DNA from 4 places in the Cobetia sp. 2AS genome. Region 4 is predicted to be linked to each of the others. Evidence: predicted binding sites of a transcription regulator. Region 4 holds the regulator's gene; each other region holds the start of a gene.
The links. The regulator sigma-54, encoded in region 4, starts transcription at its own class of promoters, with help from an activator protein. The targets are predictions, from matches to a motif close to TGGCACNNNNNTTGCTNT.

Region 1 (5,779 bases), on a different contig from region 4:
GCCGGGGAGCCGCAGTTCGAGGTCAAGAAGGCCTGGGCCGACAGCATCAAGACCATGTCGGATGGCCGCATCGCCATCGAGATCCTGCCGGTCAATGCCGTGGTGCAGGCCAACCAGACGCTGGATGCCGTCAGCGCCGGCATCCTGCAGGGCCACCTGACCGATCCATCCTACTTCTCAGGCCAGAATCCGGCCTTCGGCATGCTGGGCAATCTGGTGGGGGCCTGGGGTGACCCGCTGGAATATCTCGAGTACATGCAGCACGGCGGCGGTGAGGAGCTCTACAACGAGCTGGTCGAGCCCTACGGCGTGCACCTGATCGGCGCGGGCGCCACCGGGCTTGAGTCCTTCGTCTCCAAGAAGCCGGTACGCACCGTCGATGACCTCAAGGGCCTCAAGGTGCGTGCGCCGGAAGGCATGGTCTACAACATCTTCCAGAAGGCCGGCGCGGCGCCCGTCAACCTGCCGGGCTCCGAGGTCTACACCGGTCTGGAGAAGGGCGTGATCGACGCGGCGGATTACACCGTCTTCGCCACCAATGATGACCAGGGCCTGCACAGCTTCGCCAAGTACCCGTCCTACCCGGGCTTCCACTCCTTGCCTATGGTGGCGGTGTCGATGAACAAGGGCATCTGGGACGGCCTGCCGGCGGATCTCAAGGCGATCATGGAGACCGCCACCGACGCGATGGCCTACGACATGGTCTTCACCCTCAAGGCGCGTGACATCAAGGCGGTGAGCGCGGCGCGTGCCAATCCGGATATCGAGGTGATCGACATGGCGCCGGAGGAGCGCGCCAAGTTCCGTCGCATCGCGCAGCAGGAGTGGAAGGTGTGGGCCGAGAAGAATGAGCTGACCGGCAAGGTCTACGAGTCCGTGGTCAGCTTCCTGACCGACCGCAACCTGATGTGAGCCCGCTGGCGCGCGGGATGGGCGCCAGCCGCCGTGTGGCAAGAGGCAGCTAGTCACGCTTTTGGCGACACGATCGCAGAACGATAACGACGCGGGAGATCAAGGTCGGCGTGCTCACTGGGCGCGCCGATTCTCCTTGAGGCAGCGAGTTAGCAAGGAATTCGATATGGCAGAACATGATGTGGCGTCGCCGGGGCTACCCGAGGCGTCGGATGACCACGACCCGAATCTGGGCACGCGAACGCCGCTGGACCGTCTGGTGGGCAAGGGCACGCGCGCCGCGGCGTGGCTGGTATTGCTGGCGATGGCGATCAGCGTGTTCGAGGTGGTGATGCGCTATGGTCTCGATTCGCCGACCTCCTGGGTGCACGAGACGGTGATCTTCCTGGTCGCGACCAGCTTCGCGCTGGGCGGCCCGGCGGCCCTGGCCAACAATCGCCATATTCGCGTGCGTGTGCTCTACGACCTGGTCGGCACGCGCTTTCGCTACGTGCTGGACTGTTTCAATGACGTGATGACGTTCGTCTTCTGTCTGGCGATGAGCTATGCGGGCTGGGTGATGTTCTGGCGTGCCTCGCACAGTCCGCTGGGCGAGTGGCAGCTGGAGCGATCCGGCACCTCATGGAATCCGCCGTTTCCGGCGCTGACCAAGGGCGTGATCCTGTTCGCGCTGGCGGTGATGACCCTGCAGGCGCTGTGGCATCTCTACCAGACCTTCTTCTCGCCCCGTCCGCCCGAGGGCGGCAGTGAGGGAAGTGGCGCATCCGACGCCACTCCCGATGCCGCTCCCGACGCCACAGCTGACCACAAGGAGCCGCGCTGATGGATATCGCAACGGCTACGATGCTGCTGGTCGGCGGCATCTTCGCGCTGCTGGTCACCGGCCTGCCGCTGGCCTTCGTCACCGGCCTGGTCGCGCTGGCCTACACCTTCGGCTGGTTCGGCCCGATGGCGCTGCCGCTGGTCACCAGTCGTGTCTATGGCTTCGTCACCGAGTATTCGCTGGTGGCGGTGCCGATGTTCGTGTTGATGGCCTCGCTGCTGGATCGCTCGGGGATCGCCAAGGACCTGTTCAATGCCATGCGCGTGATGGCAGGGCGACTGCCCGGCGGCGTGGCGATCCAGACCATCGTGGTGGCGTTCTTCCTCGCCGCGATGTCCGGCATCATCGGCGGCGAGATCGTGCTGCTGGGGATTCTGGCACTGCCGCAGATGCTCAGGCTCGGCTATGACAAGCACATCGCCATCGGCGTGGTGTGTGCCGGCGGCTCGCTGGGCACCATGATGCCGCCCTCCATCGTGCTGATCATCTATGGCCTGATCGCCAACCAGTCGATCGCGGACCTGTTCACCGCGGCGATCACCCCGGCCATCGTGCTGATGGCAAGCTACATCATCTACGTGCTGATCCGCTGCCTGCGCAACCCTTCACTGGGGCCGGTGATGCCCGAGGAGGAGCGCCGCGCCAGCTTCCAGAGCAAGCGTGAGCTGCTCAAGGCCATCGGTGTGCCGGCGGTCATCGCGGGGCTGGTGCTGGGCTCCATCTACGGTGGCGTGGCCTCGGTGACCGAAGCCGCGGCGATGGGCAGCTTCGGCGTGCTGGTGGCGGTGATGCTGCGCGGCGAGTTCTCCATCACCCTGATGCAGCGTGCGCTATCCCAGACCATGAACACCTGCGGCATGATCATCTGGATCGGTATCGGCGCGGCGGCGCTGGTCGGGGTCTACAACCTGATGGGCGGCAACCGCTTCGTGTCGAGCATGATTCTCGGCCTGGATATCCCGCCGCTGGCGATCATCATGGTGATGATGGCGATCCTGCTGCTGCTGGGGCTGTTCCTCGACTGGATCGGCATCGCGATGCTGACCCTGCCGATCTTCGTGCCGATCATCGTGCAGCTCGGCTACGACCCGGTATGGTTCGGCGTGCTGTTCGCGGTCAACATGCAGGTGTCCTTCCTGTCGCCACCCTTCGGGCCTGCCGCCTTCTATCTGAAAGGCGTGGCACCGGAAGGTATCAGTCTCAAGGATATCTTCGTCTCGCTGCTGCCGTTCATCGCCATCCAGCTGTGCGTGCTGGCGATGTTGCTGCTGTGGCCGCAACTGTCGCTGTGGCTGGTCTAGTCTCTACAGACGTTGCCCGCTTGCCGAAGACTCGACGCCCTCGCAGATGCGAGGGCGTCGTCGTTGGTGACGAAAGATTTGCGCCGTCGTGTGGCGGGGCATCATGCAAGGCAGGCTTTGTGCTCTCTTGTGGTGCAAATGAGCGGACGCACAAACACGGTCACGATGAGAGGGGGCAGGCTGTCATGGCAGATGCACCATCTTGGCACATTCCCTGCAATGCTCTTGCAATGCCTGTCCGGTGCCACGAGATCCTGTCGAGGTGACCCCCGACACGCTGCAGCACTTCACGAGGAGAGTTCACATGTCAGAGACTCAAGCACCGCTGTTGTTGCTGACCGATCTGGATGGCTCGCTGCTGGATCACCACGATTACTCGCCGGGGCCGGCGCGCAGCTGGCTGACCCGCCTGCGCGCGCGCGGTGCCTGGATCGTCCCCAACACCTCCAAGACGGCGGCCGAACTGGCGCCGCTGATGGACTCGCTGGGCTTGGCGGGCCAGCCGTGGATCGCCGAGAACGGCGGCGTGGTGGCGTTGCCGGCCGATTGGCTGAGCGCCTACCCGCTGGAAGAGGCCAGCACCCCGGATGCACACGGCCTGTGTCGTATCGCGGTGGCGATGCCCCGCGACAGGATTCTCGCGGTGCTGGAGGAGCTGAGCGGAGAATTCGCCTTCGAGGGCTTCGCCTCGATGTCGGTGGCGAGAATCAGCGAACTGACGGGGCTGGGGGAGGGCGACGCGGCCCTGGCGGGACAGCGTGATGCCAGTGAACCGCTGGTGTGGCGCGACGCGCCGGAGCGTCTCGAGGACTTTCGCACGCGCCTGGCCAGTCATGGCCTCAAGCTGACACGTGGTGGGCGCTTCCACCATGTGACCGGGGACAGCGACAAGGGCGTGGCAGCGCGCTATCTGATCGCCCGCTACCGGCTCTGCGAGCGGGTGCGCCCCTGGACGCTGGGCTTCGGTGATGGCGCCAATGACCTGCCACTGCTGGCCGCCGTCGACAACGCTGTGCTGATCCCTGGCGTCGGTGATACCTCACAGCGTGATCGGGAGCTTGCCGATTATCCGCAACTGGCGGATGAACGCCGCTGTTTTCGCGCCAATCTCCCCGGACCGCAGGGATGGGTCGAGGGATTGCGTCACTGGCTGGCCAATGGCCAGCCGGAAGAATGGACATCCAGAGGTCTGGGCGCCTGACGCCTGCCTGATGCGTGTCTTCGGCATGACAAGGAGCTGACATGAGCGATTTTTACCAGAATGGCATCATCACCAACTTCCATAACCTGACCGATCGTCCGGTGGAAGATCTCGAAGCGGACCTGATGCGCTTCTCCCGCAAGCGACCGATGAGCCTGATTCTGCCGTCGCTGTATTCCGAGCTGGAAGGCCCGGCGCTCAAGCATATCGTCGAGGAGCTGGCCCAGGTGCCCTACCTCAGCGAGATCGTGATCGGGCTGGACCGCGCCGACCGTGACCAGTTCGAGCATGCCAAGGAGTTCTTCTCACATCTGCCGCAGCATCACCGCATCCTGTGGAACGACGGCCCGCGTCTGCGGGCGCTGGATGAGGAGCTGACCGAGCATGGCCTGGCGCCGATGGAGGCCGGCAAGGGGCGCAATGTCTGGTACTGCTCCGGTTACGTGCAGGCCTCGGGCATCGCCGAGGCGGTGGCACTGCATGACTGCGATATCGTCACCTATGACCGCGGCCTGCTGGCGCGGCTGATCTACCCGGTGGCCCATCCGCAGTTCAACTACGAGTTCTGCAAGGGCTACTACTCGCGCATCGCCCAGGGCAAGCTGAACGGCCGCGTGGCGCGCCTGATGGTCACGCCGTTGATCCGTGCGCTCAAGAAGGTCTATGGCCCGCTGCCGTACCTGGATTATCTCGACAGCTATCGCTATCCGCTGTCCGGCGAGTTCTCGATGCGCACCGACGTGCTGGCGGATATCCGCATTCCCAGTGACTGGGGGCTGGAGATCGGCGTGCTGTCCGAGGTGCATCGCAACTATTCCACCAAGCGCCTGTGTCAGGTGGATATCGCCGATGCCTACGATCACAAGCACCAGCCGCTGTCCGAGGAAGATGCGCTGGGCGGCTTGAATCGCATGAGTCTGGACATCGCCAAGGCCATGTATCGCAAGCTGGCCACGCTGGGCGTCGAGATGCACGGCGAAACCTTCCGCACCATCAAGGCCACCTATTACCGTATCGCGCTGGACCTGATCGAGACCTACTACAACGATGCCGTCATGAATGGCCTGACGGTGGACCGCCACAGCGAGGAAGCGGCGGTGGAGCTTTTCGCCTCCAACATCATGGATGCCGGCAGCGCCTTCCTCGACAATCCGCGCGACAAGCCCTTCATCCCGAGCTGGAACCGGGTGCAGTCAGCCGTGCCGGACCTGCTCGAGCGCATGCACGAAGCGGTGGAGCTGGACAACCAGTAACGCTCGCGGCGGGAAACAGCAAGACCAACGACAACGGGGCTGCCACTGGCAGCCCCGTTGTCGTTGGCAGGAGGAGAAAAAGAGGGCGTCAGACGACCTCGATGGCCGGCGGGCGCACGGTTTGCTCCATCAGCCAGGCCGCCTGATAGGGACGGCGAGCCATGGTGGGGTCGTAGGCCTTGTCGTGGCACAGGTGGTCGGTCAGCGCGACGCCTTGCCAGCTTTCCGGCAGAGGCAGCACGCGCGGCTGATCCGTGACATTGAGGGCGAACAGCAGGCGACGCCCTTC
Region 2 (5,779 bases), on a different contig from region 4:
CGCCATTCTGGCACGCTCGCTGCATTGTTAGAGCATCCTGTCTGATGGCTGGCATAACGACGCCGACCATGAGAGAAAAGGCTTACAAAATAGAGCAATAACCCCCAGACAACGCTGACACCAACTGTAACCAGAGCCGCCGGCTCCATCGGAGAATTACCATGGCTGAGAAGACACTTGCCCTGATTGAAGAACACGAAGTCAAGTGGGTTGATCTGCGCTTCACCGACACCAAGGGCAAGGAGCAGCACGTCTCCATCCCGGCGCGTTCAGTGGATGAGGAATTCTTCGAGAACGGCCAGATGTTCGATGGTTCCTCCATCGAAGGTTGGAAGGGCATCAACGAATCCGACATGATCCTGATGCCGGACGACGGTACTGCCTTCCTCGACCCGTTCACCGAAGACACCACCCTGGTGCTGCGCTGCGACGTCATCGAGCCGGCCACCATGCAGGGCTATGAGCGTGATCCGCGCTCCGTCGCCAAGCGCGCCGAGGAATACCTGAAGTCCACCGGTCTGGGCGACACCGCCTTCTTCGGCCCGGAGCCGGAATTCTTCATCTTCGATGAAGTGCACTGGAAGAACGAGATGAACGGTTCCATGTTCAAGATCTCTTCCGAAGAAGGTGCCTGGGCGACCGATTCCACGCCGGAAGGCGGCAACCTGGGCCACCGTCCGCGTCTGAAGGGCGGCTACTTCCCGGTCCCGCCGATCGACAGCTTCCACGATATCCGTGCTGCCATGTGCAACACCCTGGAAGCCATCGGTCAGGAAGTCGAAGTTCACCACCACGAAGTGGCGAACGCCGGCCAGAACGAGATCGGTGTCAAGTTCAACACCCTGGTCAAGAAGGCTGATGAGGTTCAGGAACTCAAGTACGTGATCCACAACGTGGCTCACGCCTACGGCAAGTCCGCGACCTTCATGCCCAAGCCGCTGGTCGGAGACAACGGTTCCGGCATGCACGTTCACCAGTCCTTCTGGAAGGATGGCGACAACCAGTTCGCCGGTGACGAGTACGCGGGTCTGTCCGAAATGGCCCTCTACTACATTGGCGGCATCATCAAGCACGCTCGTGCCCTGAACGCCTTCACCAATGCGTCCACCAACTCCTACAAGCGTCTGGTGCCAGGCTTCGAAGCGCCGGTCATGCTGGCCTACTCTGCCCGCAACCGTTCCGCTTCCATCCGTATCCCGTACACCGCCAGCCCGAAAGGCAAGCGTGTCGAGGCGCGTTTCCCGGATCCGACGGCCAACCCGTACCTGGCGTTCTCCGCGATGCTGATGGCCGGTATCGACGGTATCAAGAACAAGATCCACCCGGGCGACGCGATGGACAAGAACCTCTACGACCTGCCGGCCGAAGAAGCCAAGTCCATCCCGACCGTGGCCGAGAGCCTCGAACAGGCCCTGACCGCGCTGGACGGCGATCGTGAGTTCCTGACCCAGGGCGGCGTCTTCACCGACGACATGATCGATGCCTACCTCGAGCTGAAGGGCGAAGACGTCCAGCGCCTGCGCATGGCGACTCACCCGCTCGAATTCGACATGTACTACAGCGTCTAAGTACAGCAGCGTTCAAGCGCTGCAGAGGTTGAGGCAGCCATTCGCTAGCCACGCCATCTGACGGAGGTGCCTTCCAGGTGAAGGCAAGCCCACGACGATGACGACAGCAGGGCCATACCGACAGGTGTGGCCCTGTTTTTCGTTGTGGCCCTGTTGTTCATTATGGCCCTGTTTCGTTCTATCTCTTTGCTCTGATCCTTTGCTCTGCCCCTGATCCTTTTCCCTGGGATCGGCCATGCTGCTGACAGATATGCAGGGCGCGGTGGTAGCCTTGCGTGACAGTCAATGCCCACAGGCATCTTGTCGAAGGCCCCAAATGCTGGCATCAACGCGATAAGCTTTGTAACTTGTTAGCCTTGTCATCAGGCAGCAGGATCGCCTGCCGATAGACCCAACCCGCTGGAGCTGCCTGCGGCTTCTGGCCTCCCATGACTCTCTTCAGGAATCTTCGGATGTGGCCCTTCGTATCCTCCCTGCGCGTCGCCAACCCCGCGACTGACTCGCGTGTACTGCCAGCAGCGCGCCCCGAGCCACTGCAGTGCCTGTTGCTGGCAGCGACGCTGATGCTGTCGAGCCTGTCGTTCGATATTCAGGCGGCCCAGGTCTATCGTCACGTCGATGCCAACGGCAACGTGGTCTTCAGTGATCAGCCTGCGGGCGGCAGCAAGGTGCAGCTGACGCCGCTCAGCGTGGTGCCGTCGACGGAATCCCTGCCGCCGCGGCGCAGCACGCCGTCGCGCGTGAGTACTGCCTCATCCAGCGAGAGCACCCGCACCCGGGCACCTGCGGTGGATGTGGCCTTCCGTGGCTATACCACCTTCACCATCCAGAGCCCGTCCAACGAGGAAACGCTGCAGACTGGGCAGGCGGGCAATCTGGCGGTACGCCTGGGGATCGAGCCCAAGCTGCGCCCGGAAGACAAGGTGCGCGTGACCGTGGACGGCGCGCCATCTCAATCCGCCATGCACAGCACCGTCTTCATGGTGCCGGCGCTGGAGCGTGGCAAGCATGTCATCCAGGCGGAGTTACTGGATTCCACCGGTCGCGTACGCCAGACCAGCGAGCCGAAGGTGGTCTATGTGCAGCGCGCCAGCGTCAATCTGCCTCGCAACCCCAACAATCCTGCCAATGCAGGCGGAGGCTAGCAGCGTAAGGGCGGCCTGCTTTCTTCGTGCGTTTCTCCTTCGCTGACAGGCCGCCTTCGGGCGGCTTTTTCGTGTCTGGGCCAGTCGATATCGGGCCATCTGGTGGCGGAGTGAGGCAACGCGAGCTCGAGCACGATTTTTCGTCTGCACCATTTTGGTGCCAATATGAGGGGCCAGAAATGGTTGCACAGCATCGGACGCCGTGTTCTCGGTGCCTGCACCAGACTGGCGCGGTTATTGCAGAACAGGGAGACGTACTGCAGATGGCGAACAAACCCATGCATCAACGACTGCTCGAACACCTGAACACTGCCGTGGTGGTGCTGGACTCACAGCTGCAGATGGTCTGGATGAATCCCGCCGCGGAGACGCTGCTGGCGGTGAGTCTGGTGCGCGTGAAGGGCAGTACGCCCGACAACATGACCGGGCTGGATGACACCCTGATCAATGTGCTGCGCAAGGCGCTGGAGGAACAGCACCCCTACACCCAGCGTGAGGCCGAGATCATCAACGCGGCCAATGAAGCGCTGACGGTGGATTTCACCGCGACGCCCATCAGCGCCAATGAACTGCTGGTCGAGATAGAGCCGCGTGACCGCCTGATGCAGATCTCGCGCGAAGAAGCGCTGATCGCCCGCCAGGAGGCGGTCAAGGTGCTGACACGCGGGCTGGCGCATGAGGTCAAGAATCCGCTTGGCGGCATTCGTGGCGCCGCCCAGCTTCTCGAACGTGACCTGCCCGAACCGCAGATGGTGGAGTTCACGCGCATCATCATCGAGGAGGTGGACCGTCTGCGTGATCTGGTCGATCGCATGCTCGGGCCGAACCGGCCGCCGCTGCAGGCGCCGGTCAATGTGCATGCGGTGACCGAGCGGGTGCGGGCCTTGCTGCAGGCGGAAGGCAGCGCCATCACCTTGAGCGCTGACTATGACCCGAGCCTGCCGGAGGTGATCGGCGACGAAGGCCAGCTGATCCAGGCGGTGCTCAACATCGCGCGCAACGCCACCCAGGCCCTCAATGAGCAGCCACAGCCCGATTCACCGCAGCCCGATGCCGCCCCCTACGAGATCACGCTGCGGACCCGTGCTCGTCGTCAGTTCACGCTGGGCCACGAGCGCCACCGGCTGGTCTGCGAGCTGGCGATCATCGACAACGGTCCCGGCATTCCGGAGAGCCTGCGCGAGACGCTGTTCTACCCGATGGTTTCGGGGCGCGCCGAAGGCTCAGGGCTCGGGCTGTCGATCGCCCAGGGCATCCTGCACCAGCATCAGGGGCTGATCGAGTGTGACTCGCGCCCCGGCCATACCGAATTTCGATTACTCATTCCGCTAGCCGGCACTTCTGGAGATCACACATGAGCGAGACTGCCCGCGTCTGTATCGTCGATGACGACCGTGCCATTCGCTGGGTGCTGGAGCGCGCTCTGGCACAACCCGACCTCGAGGTGGAAACCTTCGAGCGGGCCGATCAGGCCGAAGCCAGCATCATGCGTCAGTGCCCGGATGTCCTGATCACCGATATCCGCATGCCCGGAACCGATGGCCTCGATCTGATGGCGCGCGTGCGCGAGAAGTACCCGGACCTGCCCGTCATCGTGATGACTGCGCATTCCGACCTCGACAGCGCCGTGGCCTCCTATCAGGGTGGCGCCTTCGAATATCTGCCCAAGCCGTTCGATGTCGATGAGGCGCTGGCGCTGGTACGGCGCGCCGTGGCACATGCCCGTGAGTCCAAGGCGCCCGCCGCCGTGCCGGAAGGGCTGACCAAGGAAATCATCGGCGAAGCGCCGGCGATGCAGGAAGTCTTTCGCGCCATCGGCCGCCTGTCTCAGTCGCATATCACCGTCTTGATCAACGGTGAGTCCGGTACCGGCAAGGAGCGTGTGGCCCAGGCGCTGCATCAGCACTCGCCGCGCGCCGCCAAGCCGTTCATCGCACTCAACATGGCCGCGATTCCCAAGGACCTGATGGAATCGGAGCTGTTCGGCCACGAGAAGGGCGCCTTCACCGGCGCCACGGCGCTGCGCCGCGGGCGCTTCGAGCAGGCCGATGGCGGCACGCTGTTCCTCGATGAGATCGGTGACATGCCCGCCGAGACCCAGACCCGTCTGCTGCGCGTACTGGCCGATGGCGAGTTCTATCGTGTCGGTGGCATCACGCCGGTCAAGGTCGACGTGCGCATCATCGCCGCGACGCACCAGCACCTGGAAAAGCTGGTCGAGGATGGGCGTTTCCGTGAGGATCTCTTCCACCGCCTCAATGTGATTCGCGTGCATCTGCCGCGCCTGTCGGAGCGTCGCGAAGACATTCCGCGTCTGATGAGCCACTTCCTGGGCGAGGCTGCGCGTGAACTGTCGACCGAACCCAAGGTACTGACGGAGGCCGCGGAGAAGCATCTGACGCGCTTCGACTGGCCGGGCAACGTGCGCCAGCTCGAGAACACCTGTCGCTGGCTGACGGTGATGGCCTCGGGACGTGAAGTGATGATCGAGGACCTGCCGCCGGAGCTGCGCGATGCCAGCGGCACCGAGGCGGCCTCCGGCGATTGGCGTGGTGCCTTCCGCGAGTGGGCGGACCGCGCACTCGCCGCCGGCCACACCCATCTGCTGGAAGAGGCGGTGCCCGATTTCGAGCGCATCCTGATCGAGACGGCCCTCAAGCATACCGGTGGTCGCAAGGGCGAAGCCGCCGAGCTGCTGGGCTGGGGGCGCAACACCCTGACCCGCAAGCTCAAGGTGCTGCTGCCGGCGCTGGCCGAGGACTGAGGACAGCCTGAGCGGGTCAGGGGACAGCCTGAGCGGTCTGGAGAGAAAGAGAGCAGGGTGCCACAATCCCTGTTCTCTTTTTTTATGCGCGTCATTCACCTGTTATCTGCTCGCCGACGCCAGTACACGGCGTCTGCCAAGGAGTTGCCTGATGTCATCAATGAGCTGGGAGCGACTGCTGGAACCGAGTCGCCTGCATGACGCACCGGGCACCGTATCGCGCGAGATGGGGCGGACTCCCTTCCACAAGGACCACGACCGCATCGTGTTCGCGGGTTCCTTCCGTCGCCTGGGGCGCAAGA
Region 3 (5,779 bases), 840 kb from region 4:
GTGAGGTGCGGGAAGACGGAATACTTCTGGAAGACAATGCCGCGGTCCGGGCCCGGCTCGCCGGGGATGGGCTTGCCATCGAGCAGCAGCTCACCGCGCGAGACGCCCTCGGTGCCCAGCAGCAGCTTGAGGAAGGTGGTCTTGCCGCAGCCGGAGGCGCCGACCAGGGTGATGAATTCTCCGGCCTCGACGGTCAGGTTCATGCGTTCCAGCACGACCTGCTGGCTGTAGTGCTTCTCGAGGCCCTTGGCGTGGATCAGGCTCATGATTGGCTCTCCTCAGCGTGGTACCAGGGGAAGGCGCGGGTCGAGACGAGCACCAGCAGACGGTCGAGCAGGAAGGCCAGCAGCGTGATCCAGGCCACGTAGGGCAGGATGACGTCCATTGCCAAGTAGCGACGTACCAGGAAGATGCGATAGCCGAGGCCATCCTGGGCGGCGATGGCTTCTGCAGCGATCAGGAACAACCAGGCGCTGCCGAGTGCCAGGCGCGTGGCGCTCAGAAGGCGCGGGGTCAGCTGGGGCAGCAGTACGCGGGTCAGCACCTGCCAGGAGCTGGCGCCCAGCGTCTGGGCCTTGATCAGCTGCTCATCGGGCAAGCGCAGGGCCTGATTCTGCAGGTCGCGAATCAGGAAGGGCGTGATGCCGATGACGATCAGCGCGATCTTGGCCAGCTCGCCGGTACCGAAGGCGATGAACAGGATCGGTAGAATCGCCATCGGCGGAATCAGGGACAGCACGGTGATCAGCGGTGACAGCTTGGCACGCAACAGCGGCAGGCCACCGGTGAGCAGGCCGACGGTCAGGCCGATCAGCGCACTGATCAGCACGCCGGCCAGCAGGCGTTCGAGACTGGCGAAGGTGTCGGTCCACAGCGGCAGGTCGCCGGTGCGCACGTTGACCTCGGTGGCCAGTCGCGAGAACGACTCGCCCATGGCGGCGAAGGACGGCAGCAGGCGGTCATTCGGGTTGTCGAGCAGTCGCTGGTTGGACTGCACGATGTAGAGAATGGCCAGCAGCGCGAAGGGCAGGCCACCGAGCAGCCAGCGGCCACCACGGGAAGGTGTCAGATTGATCAGGCGTTTCATGCGCGGGCTCCACGGGTGCGAACGAGGGTGCGGTCGAGGGAGGCGGTCGGTTCACGTTCCGCGAGGCAGGCTGCCCCGCGGAGCGTGTGCGGCATCCACCGCGTGGCGTTACTGGCTGTCGGCCAGTGCGGCGGTGTAGCTCGGGTCGAAGCGCAGCATCACGTTGCCTTCATTGCCGATGACGCCGGTGGGGGTCTCGATACCGATGAAGCCGGCATCCGGGGCGCCTTCGCCCAACAGGCCCTGCGCGAAGCTGAAGTCGGCGATGTGCTGCATGGTGTCCTTGAGGCTCGGCGCATTGAAGGCGGCCACGGCCTCGGCAGGGGTGTAGTACATGTGGGTCGCGGCCAGCTGGGACTGATAGCCGGCGAGGTCGGTGCCGGCGGCATCGGCCATCTGGGAGAGTGCGTCTTCGTCACCGGCCTTCATCTTCTCCATCACCTCATACCAGGCACCGACCAGTGCGTGGCCGAAGTCCGGGTTGTCCTTCAGCGTCTGGGTATTGACGACCATCAGGTCGAGAATCTCGCCGGGGATGTCGCTGGAGTTGAAGACTTCGGTGTAGCCGGGCATCTCCTTGAGCGTGGCCAGCTGCGGGTTCCAGGTCACCACCGCCTGGGTGTCGGTGTTGCTGGCCAGCGCCACGATGTCGGCATCGCCGGTATTGGTGGTGGTGAGATCGCGCTCGCTCATGCCGACGCTGTCCAGTGCGCGTGCCAGCAGGTAGTGGGAGACACTGAACTGCACCAGATTGACCTCGCGGTCCTTCAGGGACTCGATGGAATCGCCGTCGCGGACCATCACGCCGTCATTGCCATCGGAGTAGTCGCCCAGAATCAGCGCGGTGGAATCGACGCTGCTGGCGGCGGGGAGGGTGAGGGCGTCCATGTTGGTCATGGCGCAGCCATCGACATTGCCGGAGGTGTATTGATTGATGGACTCGACGTAATCGTTGACCTGCACCACATCGATGTTGATGTCGTACTTCTTGGCCCACTTGTCGACGATGCCCTGGGTGTCCGCGTATTCCCACGGCATCCAGCCGGCATACACCGACCAGCACACGCTGAAGGAATCCTGCGCCATGGCCTGCGGGCTCAGCGATGCGCCAAGCAGCAGGGCGCCGGCCAGCGCAGCACGTCTGGAAGCGTTTCTGGAAACGGCGGATGAAGCAGATGAGACAGCAGCGGATGAAGCAGATGAGACAGCAGCGGATGAAGCAGATGAGACAGCAGCGGATGACACCTGGGCGCTGGCATCCGAGGGGGAAGTCGCGGACTGGGAAAGGCGAGTGAGCTGGGTCATTGTCGTTATCTCCGGCGGAAAAAGTGAGAGGCGCCGACCTTTACAGGCTTTGCGTCTCCCGGGCTTTTGTCCCGCCGTGTAACCCCCAGCTTGGAGGTCGAGTGCTCTCGGACCAGTCGTGACGGCTATCAGCCAGTCACCGGAACCCTAGCGCTCCATTGGTGTAGATTTTCGATTGTTGTATGCCTATCGGTGCCTCGGTGAATGTCTAGCAGGAAGTGTGCCACATGATATAAATATCATTCAAAAATAGTATTTTAAATTAATTTTAAGATGAGCTTTGGAATTGGATAAGTCACCAAAAGCACCAACTTAGTGCAACGTAAGCGCTAAATTGATGCAAGGTGGGCGGTAAAAAGTTGATTTTTAATTAATTGTATAAATTTTTGGTCTATGAGTAGACTGCTATGCTTCCTATGTTTTTAAATTCACAAACTCTGAAAGTAGTGCTTTTAAGGTGGTTCCTTAGCTCATCGAATGCAGGAGATAGTCGATTGGAATCGTTTATTATTTCATGATTTTCTTTGTTGAGAAAATCATAAGTAAGTTTGGCTGTATTAATAGCATCATTGGTTTTTATGAAATAAAGAGCTAGCATCCCGAAACTACAAGCATAGATTGGGTTCACCGGCCATAGATGAGAAATAATAGTTTGATTACCTCTGGCCATAGCACTGGCGAATCCTCTACTATATGGATTGCTGCTTATCTCTGAGGTAGCACCATCACATATATTTAGAATAATATTCTTTTTGTTAGAAAGGTGTGATGTGCAGGCTTCTATAGTTTCCATGGGTATTTTTGATGTTTCGGAAAAATATATTTCATCATATCGACTTCTCCCCCAGTGGTCATATTCGCCGTGAGCCGATATGTATATGGTGTTATATAAATCGTTGGATAAGTAATGGGCGAACTCAGTTGCATTAGGGTCTGTTATTATAGTGCTGCCTTCCCCAAATTCTTTAATTATGAAATTTCTCTCTGAGTTGTAAGAATGAGTGCAGCTAGATAGCAAGAATAAAAATCTTTTTTCTTCCGGGTCGTCTATCACTTTTTCTAGACTTACGGAAATAATTGGAGCCGATTTTTTTAATCTGAATAAGCACGCTTGTATTGGGAAGCTATGTGATGGACATAATGTGAGTGCGCTCAGTTCGTCGTAGAGGCCATCATCAAGCTTGAAGTGGTTTGTCACTGCCTCAGCTAAGCCATCTAAGTTATCTTGTATAGGTGGGGTGCCTTTTCTAGATTCTTCATAATAGCTAACGTCAGGATCTTTTTCCCCTAATAGGCTTATAGCAACTGAATTGGAAATATTTAAGCTGTGTATTAATGCGCTGTAGTTGGCTTGGTTATCGTCTTCCGTTATAGTGATTTTTTCAAAGTTTTTTAGTAGTGTTAAATTAACCCCATTTGTTAGTAGAAATGCATGAGGTTGAACGTCTTCAGCGATAGGGCGAATGCCTTTTAGGTTTTTTATTAACTTGAGAAGATACCTATAGTTGTTAGTATCATAAAGATGGACAATCATAGGGTTTAAAAAATCACACTGCCCAGTGCTAATTGTATCGATTAAATCAGAATCGCCGAGCACGTCTAATAGCTCGTGAAAAATTTCTTCATTGCTATCTATATTACAGTAATAGCTAATGATTGCTGACGCTTTGTTGATCTTGTTGTGATGTTCTCTTTCACGATAAGCTTCCGATATGCTGGCTTGATAGTCAGATTGTTCTTTGTTAATGGAAGTGGTTTTGAAAAGACTCCTGTATGCTTTTAATCTACGATCTTCAATGTTTAGTCCTTTGATGTATTCAAGGTACCTTGGGTGTCTTTTTCGATTGTATTGGTAATCCCAAAGTGCAAGTTGGATAGCTGCAGATAGAGCGTTAGGCTGTATTTCTTTAAAGTAATCGACGAAAATTTCGCATAAACCCCAAATGGCGTCTGCAATAGAGGGTATAGCGCTCATGCTTCTGAAATACCAAAAGCTAGCGGTTATCCAGTCTAGAATTATTTCTGGATTTTCTCTCGCCCAGCTCTTGTTTTCATGAGAGGATATCGACCACTCTAAATGAACCGTATTTAATTCTGCTTTTTCTCCAGGTACATATTCCTTCCCTGAAAATAAACTAAATACAGAGTTGCCTACTTCCATCACATCTCCTCGATGCATGTGATGCACAGCTGCCATTATTGATTCTCTATAAAATGTAGGACTGGATGGTGTAACTGTCATTAATATGCCTGTTTGGTATGTAAGGGGATGAATTTTACCTTTAGTGCTGACCTATTTTTGCACTTTCACTAAATTTTTAACAGTGTGGATATGACTAAAAGACTAGTTTTTTAATTGGAGATATTTTGGGGGCTAATGCTAAGTTTGATATATTCAGCAGTGTAGAATTTTTGTGGGTAACTTAGCCAGATCGTTAGGATTGGCCTAGCTCTATTAGGTAGCAACGGTAATCCGCATAACACCCGCCAGTTGGCTAGCATCGTCATCAGAGAGATTGCTCAGGAATCCTCTCGCTGATACCGCATTTTCGTTCTTATTATACCGGCCCAATGGCCGGTGTCTTCACGAATCACTGGCAAGTGTTCCTTTGCCAATTGGCCTCCCTCGATACGTCGTATGGCCTTCCACGGGGTTGCCAATATCGCGGCTCATGGTTGCGCGATCCGGCGCGTCGTTTCGTTGTGCCTCTCACCAAAGTCTTATACGTTGGTGGTGCTTTATTAGCACATACAAAAACAACGGCTTGCTCCCGATTGCCCGTGTGGTTTCACACGAGGGGAAGGGCAGCAGCGACAGACAAAGGACACACGATGACAGACGTAGTCGAGAAGGATCTGCAGGGGTCTTCTGTGGTTCAGGCGGTTGAGAAGGGCTCTCCATCATCGCGTTCGCGTCGTGGTTTCCTGGGCATGAGTGGGGCGGCAATTGCCGGGGCGGCGTTGGGTCAGTTCCTGCCGGGTATTCCCAGTGCCTTGGCCAAGGAGACGGCACCTGCTGCGGCGGTGCTCAAGCCTTCCGCCAAGTCTCCGGTGCGACTCAACTACAACGAGAATGCGCTGGGCATGGCACCGTCTGCACAGCGTGCCGCAGCGGCATCCATCCCGCATTCCAATCGCTATCCCTTCGCCCATCTGGGCAAATTGCAGTCCCTGGTGGCGACTCACCACAAGGTGCCGAGCGAGAGCATTCTGTTCACGCCGGGCTCCTCGGATGCGATCCGTGCCAGTGTGCTGGCCCATGCGACTCCCGATACCCAGCTGGTGATTCCCGAGCTGACTTATGGCGATGGCGCCCTGTATGCCGGCTTCTATGACCTCGCCATTCGCAAGGTGCCGTCCTCGCGCGAGGACTGGTCATTCAAGATT
Region 4 (5,779 bases):
GGCCGCGATTGAGCATGCGTCTTGCCTGTTCCAGCTCGCCGCTTTCCAGCGCCTGTGACAGGCGATCAAGTCTTGGCTTGAGTTTACGAGACGTCTTGCTCATCTGTCGGCTTCCCCTGTCGACATGAAGGACAGCGTTGATTCTACCATTGGCGTAGGGGGGCGCGTCGACAAAAGAAAACAGTGTTTCTTATCGAAAGGACAATCCGCGTCCCGCCACTGGCACAAAAGCAGCGTCGTATGGCTGCCAGGCGCAAGGATAGGTGCTGGGATTGGTACAAGGGTAGGCGCAAGGACAGGTGCAGGAACCGGTGCAGGAACAGGCGCTAGGCATCCTGCATGAGCAGTTAATGCTTTCGCCAGAGGGGCCGCCAGAGGGGGCTGGCCGATAAGCGAGCGGGCCGAAAAGATAGTTGACCAAGAAGCGAGCTGGCTGAGGAAGGAAGGCTGAGCGCACAGCGCAAATGCACAGCGCAAATGCACAGCACCGTCAGTGGCGGTTATTCGTCTTCCTCGAAACGCGCCTCGAACAGCGCCTCGATGGCCAGCATCGCCTCATCGGCCTGTTCGCCCTCGACATCGATCAATAGCGTGGTGCCGCAGGGCGCGGCCAGCATCAGCAATGCCATCACATTGGCCGCATTGGCGCGTCGCTCGCCATGGCTGACCATCACCGTCGCGCAATAGGGCGCACAGCAATTGACCAGCTTGGTGGCTGCGCGAGCATGCAGCCCGCGGCGGTTGGTCAGCGTCAGCTCACGAGAGGCCATCGCGATGCTCCTGCTGATGTTCTTGCTGATCACTCGCCTCACCCGCGTTGCTCAGCGCGGTATGAATGCCCAGCTCGCGGTGACGCAGGCGCACCTCAGGCAGGCGCTCGGCGAAGTAGCTCGCCAGCTGCTCGCACAGGTAGACGCTGCGATGCTGGCCGCCGGTGCAGCCCACGGATACCGTCAGGTAGCTGCGATTGCTGTCCTGATAGGCGGGCAGCCAGCGTTCCAGCCAGCCGGCGATATCGTCATGCATCGCCTGGACGGTGGGGTAGCGCTGCAGGAATTCGGCCACGCTGTCGTCGCGACCGGTATCGCCGCGCAGATTGATGTCCCAGTACGGGTTGGGCAGGCAGCGGGCATCGAACACCATGTCGGCGTCGGTCGGCACGCCATGCTTGAAGCCGAAGGATTCAAAGGTCAGCGTCAGGTGGCGGGAGCTGTGCTGGGCGACCTGCTCGGTGATCCGCGAGCGCAGGTCGTGCACGCTCAGGTTGGTCGAGTCGATGACCAGGTCGGCCTTCTGGCGGATGGGAGCGAGCGTCTTCTGCTCGATCTCGATGGCCTCGGCCAGGGTGTGGTCATTGTCGCGCGTCAGAGGGTGACGACGACGGGTCGCCGAGTAGCGTTCCAGCAGCACTCGCGAATCGGTGGTCAGGTAGACGACCTGCACGTCCATGCCGCTCTGGCGGACGTTGTCGAGCAATTCGGGGAAGCGGGTCAAGGCTTCCGGCAGGTTGCGGGCATCGATGGAGACCGCGATGCGCCGACGCGCCGGGCTGTCCTTTTCGAGCTGATCGACCAGTGGCGCCAGCAGCATGCCGGGCAGATTGTCGATGGCATAGTAGCCAATATCTTCCAGCGCCTGGAGAGCGATGGATTTCCCGGAGCCGGAGCGGCCGCTGATGATCACGATCTTCATGAAGTGCTCTCCAAGGGCGAGGTCAACGTCGAAAGAATGCAGGGGTGGGGCAGAAGGCTGCCCGCTATCAGTGCGCTGTACGTCGGCCGATGGAAGGCCAGCAAGACGAAAGCCCGGACGATGTCCGGGCCTGTCATTCAGCGCGCCGGTAATTCGGCGATGGCTTGGGTCAATGCCTCAAAGAGTGCACGCTGGCTGTCTGCTTGGCGCAGGGCCGAGCGATTGGTCGGGGAATTGAGCAATTCCGCGACCTGCCCGAGCAGCGTCAGATGGGTCTCATCCGCTTCCTCAGGCACCAGCAGCACGAACAGCAGATCGATGGGTTCTCCGTCGATGGCATCGAAGTCGATGGGTTCACCGAGCTTCAGAAACGCAGCGATTGGCGTCTTGCAATGCGGGCTGCGTGCATGGGGCACGGCCACGCCGTGGCCAATGCCGGTCGACCCCAGTCTTTCGCGCCCGATCAGGCGCGAGAAGACTTCCTGGCTATCCAGGCTGGGAATGTTCTGTGCGATGAAGGTGCTGAAGAATTCAAGCACCCGCTTCTTGCTCCCCCCGGGGACACCGTAAAGCGTGCGCTCGGGGGGAAGGATCTGATCAAGTGTCATGGCGGAAGGTCAACGGGTCCCGGTGCCCTGAGAGCGAGCCTGGGACTTTTCCTTGTGTTTGACCAGCTGGCGATCCAGCTTGTCGGCGAGCGCGTCGATGGCAGCGTACATGTTGGGGTCTTCTGCCAGGGCGTGGAGGTCAGCGCCTGCCGCATGCAAGGTGCAGGCAGCCTGCTGGCGCTCCTTCTCGATCGACAGAGTCACCTGAACATTGGTGATGTTGTCGTAATGCCGTTCGAGGCGAGCGAGCTTCTCGTTGACGTAATCGCGGAGAGGATCGGTAAGTTCCACATGATGCCCGGTGATATTCACTTGCATGGACACGCTCCTTTATCCAGCGGGTTGCCATTCAATTGTAACCCTTTTTGACTACGAGCAAACCCTGATCGGACGCTCTGCAACAGGCTTGACGGCCACCGTCTGGCGATGTTTTCGCACCCTTGCCAGTGGCGTCAGATGTCGTGAGCGTCTGTACCGACAATGCCCAAGCTTTGCGCAAAGATCAACGCTGCGCTGCATCGTGGCTCAGTGCTTGTCTTCAACTCAGTGAGGGGTATCGGAGTGGACTTCAAGGGCACGTCTGGTGGGTGGTGCGTGAAAGACGCGCAAGAAGGCGGGTTTTCGTCGCCAATCCCTGCATGTACGTCACCTTTCAGGCGCTCCGATTGCGTGGAGCAAGCGGCGTTCCGGGAGGTTCACCGGGTGTCATCCAGGTGCAATACGCGCAAAAGTGACTTTAAAAACATGCGATTGACGGTGAATGACGCTGCCGTAACGGCGGTTTTTTACCGTCATCCTGCGCGCCGTCATGTGCCATGACGGGCAATTGGCGAGCGGTTGCCGGGATGACAGGGAACGCGACAGGCGTACCGCTGCCCGCGAAGTCAGAGGCTGATGAGCGGAAAATCCAGCGCTTGAGGTTGGCGGCGGCTGCCATTGTGGAGGTGAAAGCAGGGCATGGCAGCCGCAGGTGACGGGTCAGGCCAGACGCTTGCGCTCGCTGGAGGAGGGGATGCCCATCGCTTCGCGATACTTGGCCACGGTACGACGTGCGACCTCGATGCCATCGCTGGCGAGCAGATCGACCAGCCGCGAGTCGGAGAGAGGCTTGCGGGCCGGCTCTTCCGCGATCAGCTTGCGGATGCGGGCACGAATGGCGGTGCTTGAGTGAGCGTCGCCATTGCCGCTGCCACCGACCTGGCTCGAGAAGAAGAACTTGAGCTCGAAGACGCCGCGCGGGGTGTGGATGTACTTCTGGGTCGTGACCCGCGAGATGGTCGATTCGTGCATCTCGACCACTTCGGCGATGTTGGCCAGAATCAGCGGCTTCATGCCTTCCTCGCCTTGCTCGAGGAAGTCGATCTGGCGTGCCATGATCTCGCGGCCGACCTTGAGCAGGGTGTCATTGCGTGATGACAGGCTCTTCATCAGCCAGCGCGCTTCCTGCAGGTTGTCCTTGAGAAAGGTGTTGTCGGCGGACTTGTCGGCACGCTTGATCAGTGCGGCGTATTCCGGCTGGATGCGCAGCTTGGGCAGCGCTTCCGGGTTGAGCTCGACCTGCCAGCCATGCCGGGTATGGCGCACCAGCAGATCAGGGATCACGTAATCGCTGGCGGGCTCGCCCCAGGCGGATGCCGGACGCGGATCGAGCGCGCGCACCAGGCGGATGACGTGGTCCAGCTCGTCATCGTCAAGGCTCAGGCGCCGCTTGAGCAGCTTGCGATCATCGTTGCCCAGTGCCTCGAGGAATTGGCGTACCAGGCGGCGCGCCTGCGCCAGCAGCGGCAGATCATCCGGCAGCAGCGCCAGTTGCAGCAGCAGGCATTCGCGCAGATCACGGGCAAAGACGCCGGTCGGGTCGAACTGCTGCAGACGCAGCAATACCTGCTCGAGCTCGGAGGCCTTGAGGCCGGGCAGGCCCTGGCCACGCAGGCCATCGACCAGCTCATCGAGAGACAGGCTCAGATAGCCGGCACCGTCGACGGCATCGATCAGGCTCTCCGCCATCTGGCGTTCACGGCCATCGAGGTCGGTCATCGCCAGCTGCCAGCGCAGGTGGTCCTGCAGGCTCTCGACGCTGGTATTGCGATCGAAGTCCGGCCCTTCCTCGCTCCCGCTGCCACTGCCGGAGCTGGTCAGGCTACCGGCGTGGTCCTGGTAGAGGTCCGACCAGTCACTGTCGAGGGGGTATTCCTCGGGAATCTCGCTCGAGGAGTCGGCAGTGGAGATCTCGCTCGAATCCTGTGTCTCGACGACATCCAGCGACTCGTAGTCCTCGTCGAGCTCCAACATGGGGTTGGACTCGAGGGCTTGCTGAATCTCCTGACGCAGGTCGAGCGTCGACAGCTGCAGCAGCTGGATCGCTTGCTGGAGCTGCGGCGTCATGGTCAGCGAGGTGCCGAGGCGGAGTTGCAGGGTGGGTTTCATGGAGTCAGTCAATTCACGGCAAAGGAACGTGCTTACTACGCTATACCGTGACTCGGGGCACTGACAAGTGGTTGTCGTGAATATTCAAGCAACTTGCATGCCATGTTTCCACCAAGGTGGTATGGACGTCATGCATGCGTCTGATGTCAGACATGAAAAAGCCGCTACGCGATAAAATCACGCAGCGGCTTTTGAAGCTTTTGCCTCGCGAGGACTCAGCGCAGCCGCTGACCCTAGAGCGTGAACTCGTGACCCAGGTAGACGTCGCGCACCTGCTGGTTGGCCAGGATGGAGTCCGCGTCACCGTGGGCGATGATCTGGCCATCGCCGACGATATAGGCGGTGTCACAGATATCGAGTGTCTCGCGCACGTTGTGGTCGGTGATCAGCACACCGATGCCACGATCGCGCAGTTGGCGCACGATGCTCTTGATCTCGCCCACCGAGATGGGGTCGACGCCGGCAAAGGGCTCATCGAGCAGTACGAAGTCCGGCTCGGTGGCAAGCGCCCGGGCGATCTCGACCCGTCGACGCTCACCACCGGACAGGCTCATACCGGCGCTGGCGCGGATGTGCGTGATGCTGAATTCCTCGAGCAACTCTTCAAGGCGTGCCTTGCGGCCATTGCGATCCAGGTCCTTGCGGGTCTCCAGAATCGCCATGATGTTGTCGGCCACCGACAGCTTGCGGAAGATCGACGCTTCCTGCGGCAGATAGCCGATGCCGGCGCGTGCACGCTGATGCATGGCGGCAGCGGAGAGGTCCTTGTCATCGATGGAGACGTTGCCGGCATCGGCGCGCACCAGTCCGACGATCATGTAGAACGAGGTCGTCTTGCCGGCGCCGTTGGGGCCCAGCAGGCCGACGATGTCGCCTTGGCGGATCTCCAGCGAGATGTCCTTGACCACCTTGCGGCCCTTGTAGGCCTTGGCCAGATGGCGAGCGCTCAGCGTACGCGGAGTAGCAGCAGTCATGACTCAGTTTTCCTTGCTGGCATTGGTGCCGCGCGGCGTCAGGGTCATGTGCACGCGACCGCCTTCGGTCTGCTGTGC

Region 1: a site for sigma-54 is predicted at 3,240-3,257, ahead of QD356_RS11850 (HAD-IIB family hydrolase). Genes of this name have one in related genera too.
Region 2: a site for sigma-54 is predicted at 2,940-2,957, ahead of glnL (nitrogen regulation protein NR(II)). Genes of this name have one in related genera too.
Region 3: a site for sigma-54 is predicted at 2,200-2,217, ahead of QD356_RS04095 (putative urea ABC transporter substrate-binding protein). Genes of this name have one in related genera too.

The regions. Positions count from the first base shown of each region.
Region 1 covers NZ_JARWKQ010000004.1:2,609-8,387, reverse strand. The annotation lists gene QD356_RS11865 (TRAP transporter substrate-binding protein) at 1-912, shown strand, start outside; gene QD356_RS11860 (TRAP transporter small permease) at 1,079-1,735, shown strand; gene QD356_RS11855 (TRAP transporter large permease subunit) at 1,735-3,036, shown strand; gene QD356_RS11850 (HAD-IIB family hydrolase) at 3,341-4,237, shown strand; gene QD356_RS11845 (glycosyl transferase) at 4,279-5,490, shown strand; gene QD356_RS11840 (sugar phosphorylase) at 5,579-5,779, opposite strand, start outside.
Region 2 covers NZ_JARWKQ010000005.1:38,532-44,310, reverse strand. The annotation lists gene glnA (glutamate--ammonia ligase) at 162-1,568, shown strand; gene QD356_RS13480 (DUF4124 domain-containing protein) at 2,021-2,713, shown strand; gene glnL (nitrogen regulation protein NR(II)) at 2,977-4,071, shown strand; gene ntrC (nitrogen regulation protein NR(I)) at 4,068-5,477, shown strand; gene QD356_RS13465 (deoxyguanosinetriphosphate triphosphohydrolase) at 5,629-5,779, shown strand, end outside.
Region 3 covers NZ_JARWKQ010000001.1:967,842-973,620, forward strand. The annotation lists gene QD356_RS04085 (ABC transporter ATP-binding protein) at 1-266, opposite strand, end outside; gene QD356_RS04090 (ABC transporter permease subunit) at 263-1,087, opposite strand; gene QD356_RS04095 (putative urea ABC transporter substrate-binding protein) at 1,196-2,173, opposite strand; guanidine-I (ykkC/yxkD leader) riboswitch at 2,446-2,554, opposite strand; gene QD356_RS04100 (hypothetical protein) at 2,784-4,553, opposite strand; gene QD356_RS04105 (histidinol-phosphate transaminase) at 5,225-5,779, shown strand, end outside.
Region 4 covers NZ_JARWKQ010000001.1:127,295-133,073, forward strand. The annotation lists gene mgtE (magnesium transporter) at 1-103, opposite strand, end outside; gene QD356_RS00545 (HPr family phosphocarrier protein) at 501-770, opposite strand; gene rapZ (RNase adapter RapZ) at 757-1,692, opposite strand; gene QD356_RS00555 (PTS sugar transporter subunit IIA) at 1,830-2,300, opposite strand; gene raiA (ribosome-associated translation inhibitor RaiA) at 2,310-2,618, opposite strand; gene QD356_RS00565 (RNA polymerase factor sigma-54) at 3,279-4,727, opposite strand; gene lptB (LPS export ABC transporter ATP-binding protein) at 4,961-5,701, opposite strand; gene lptA (lipopolysaccharide transport periplasmic protein LptA) at 5,705-5,779, opposite strand, start outside.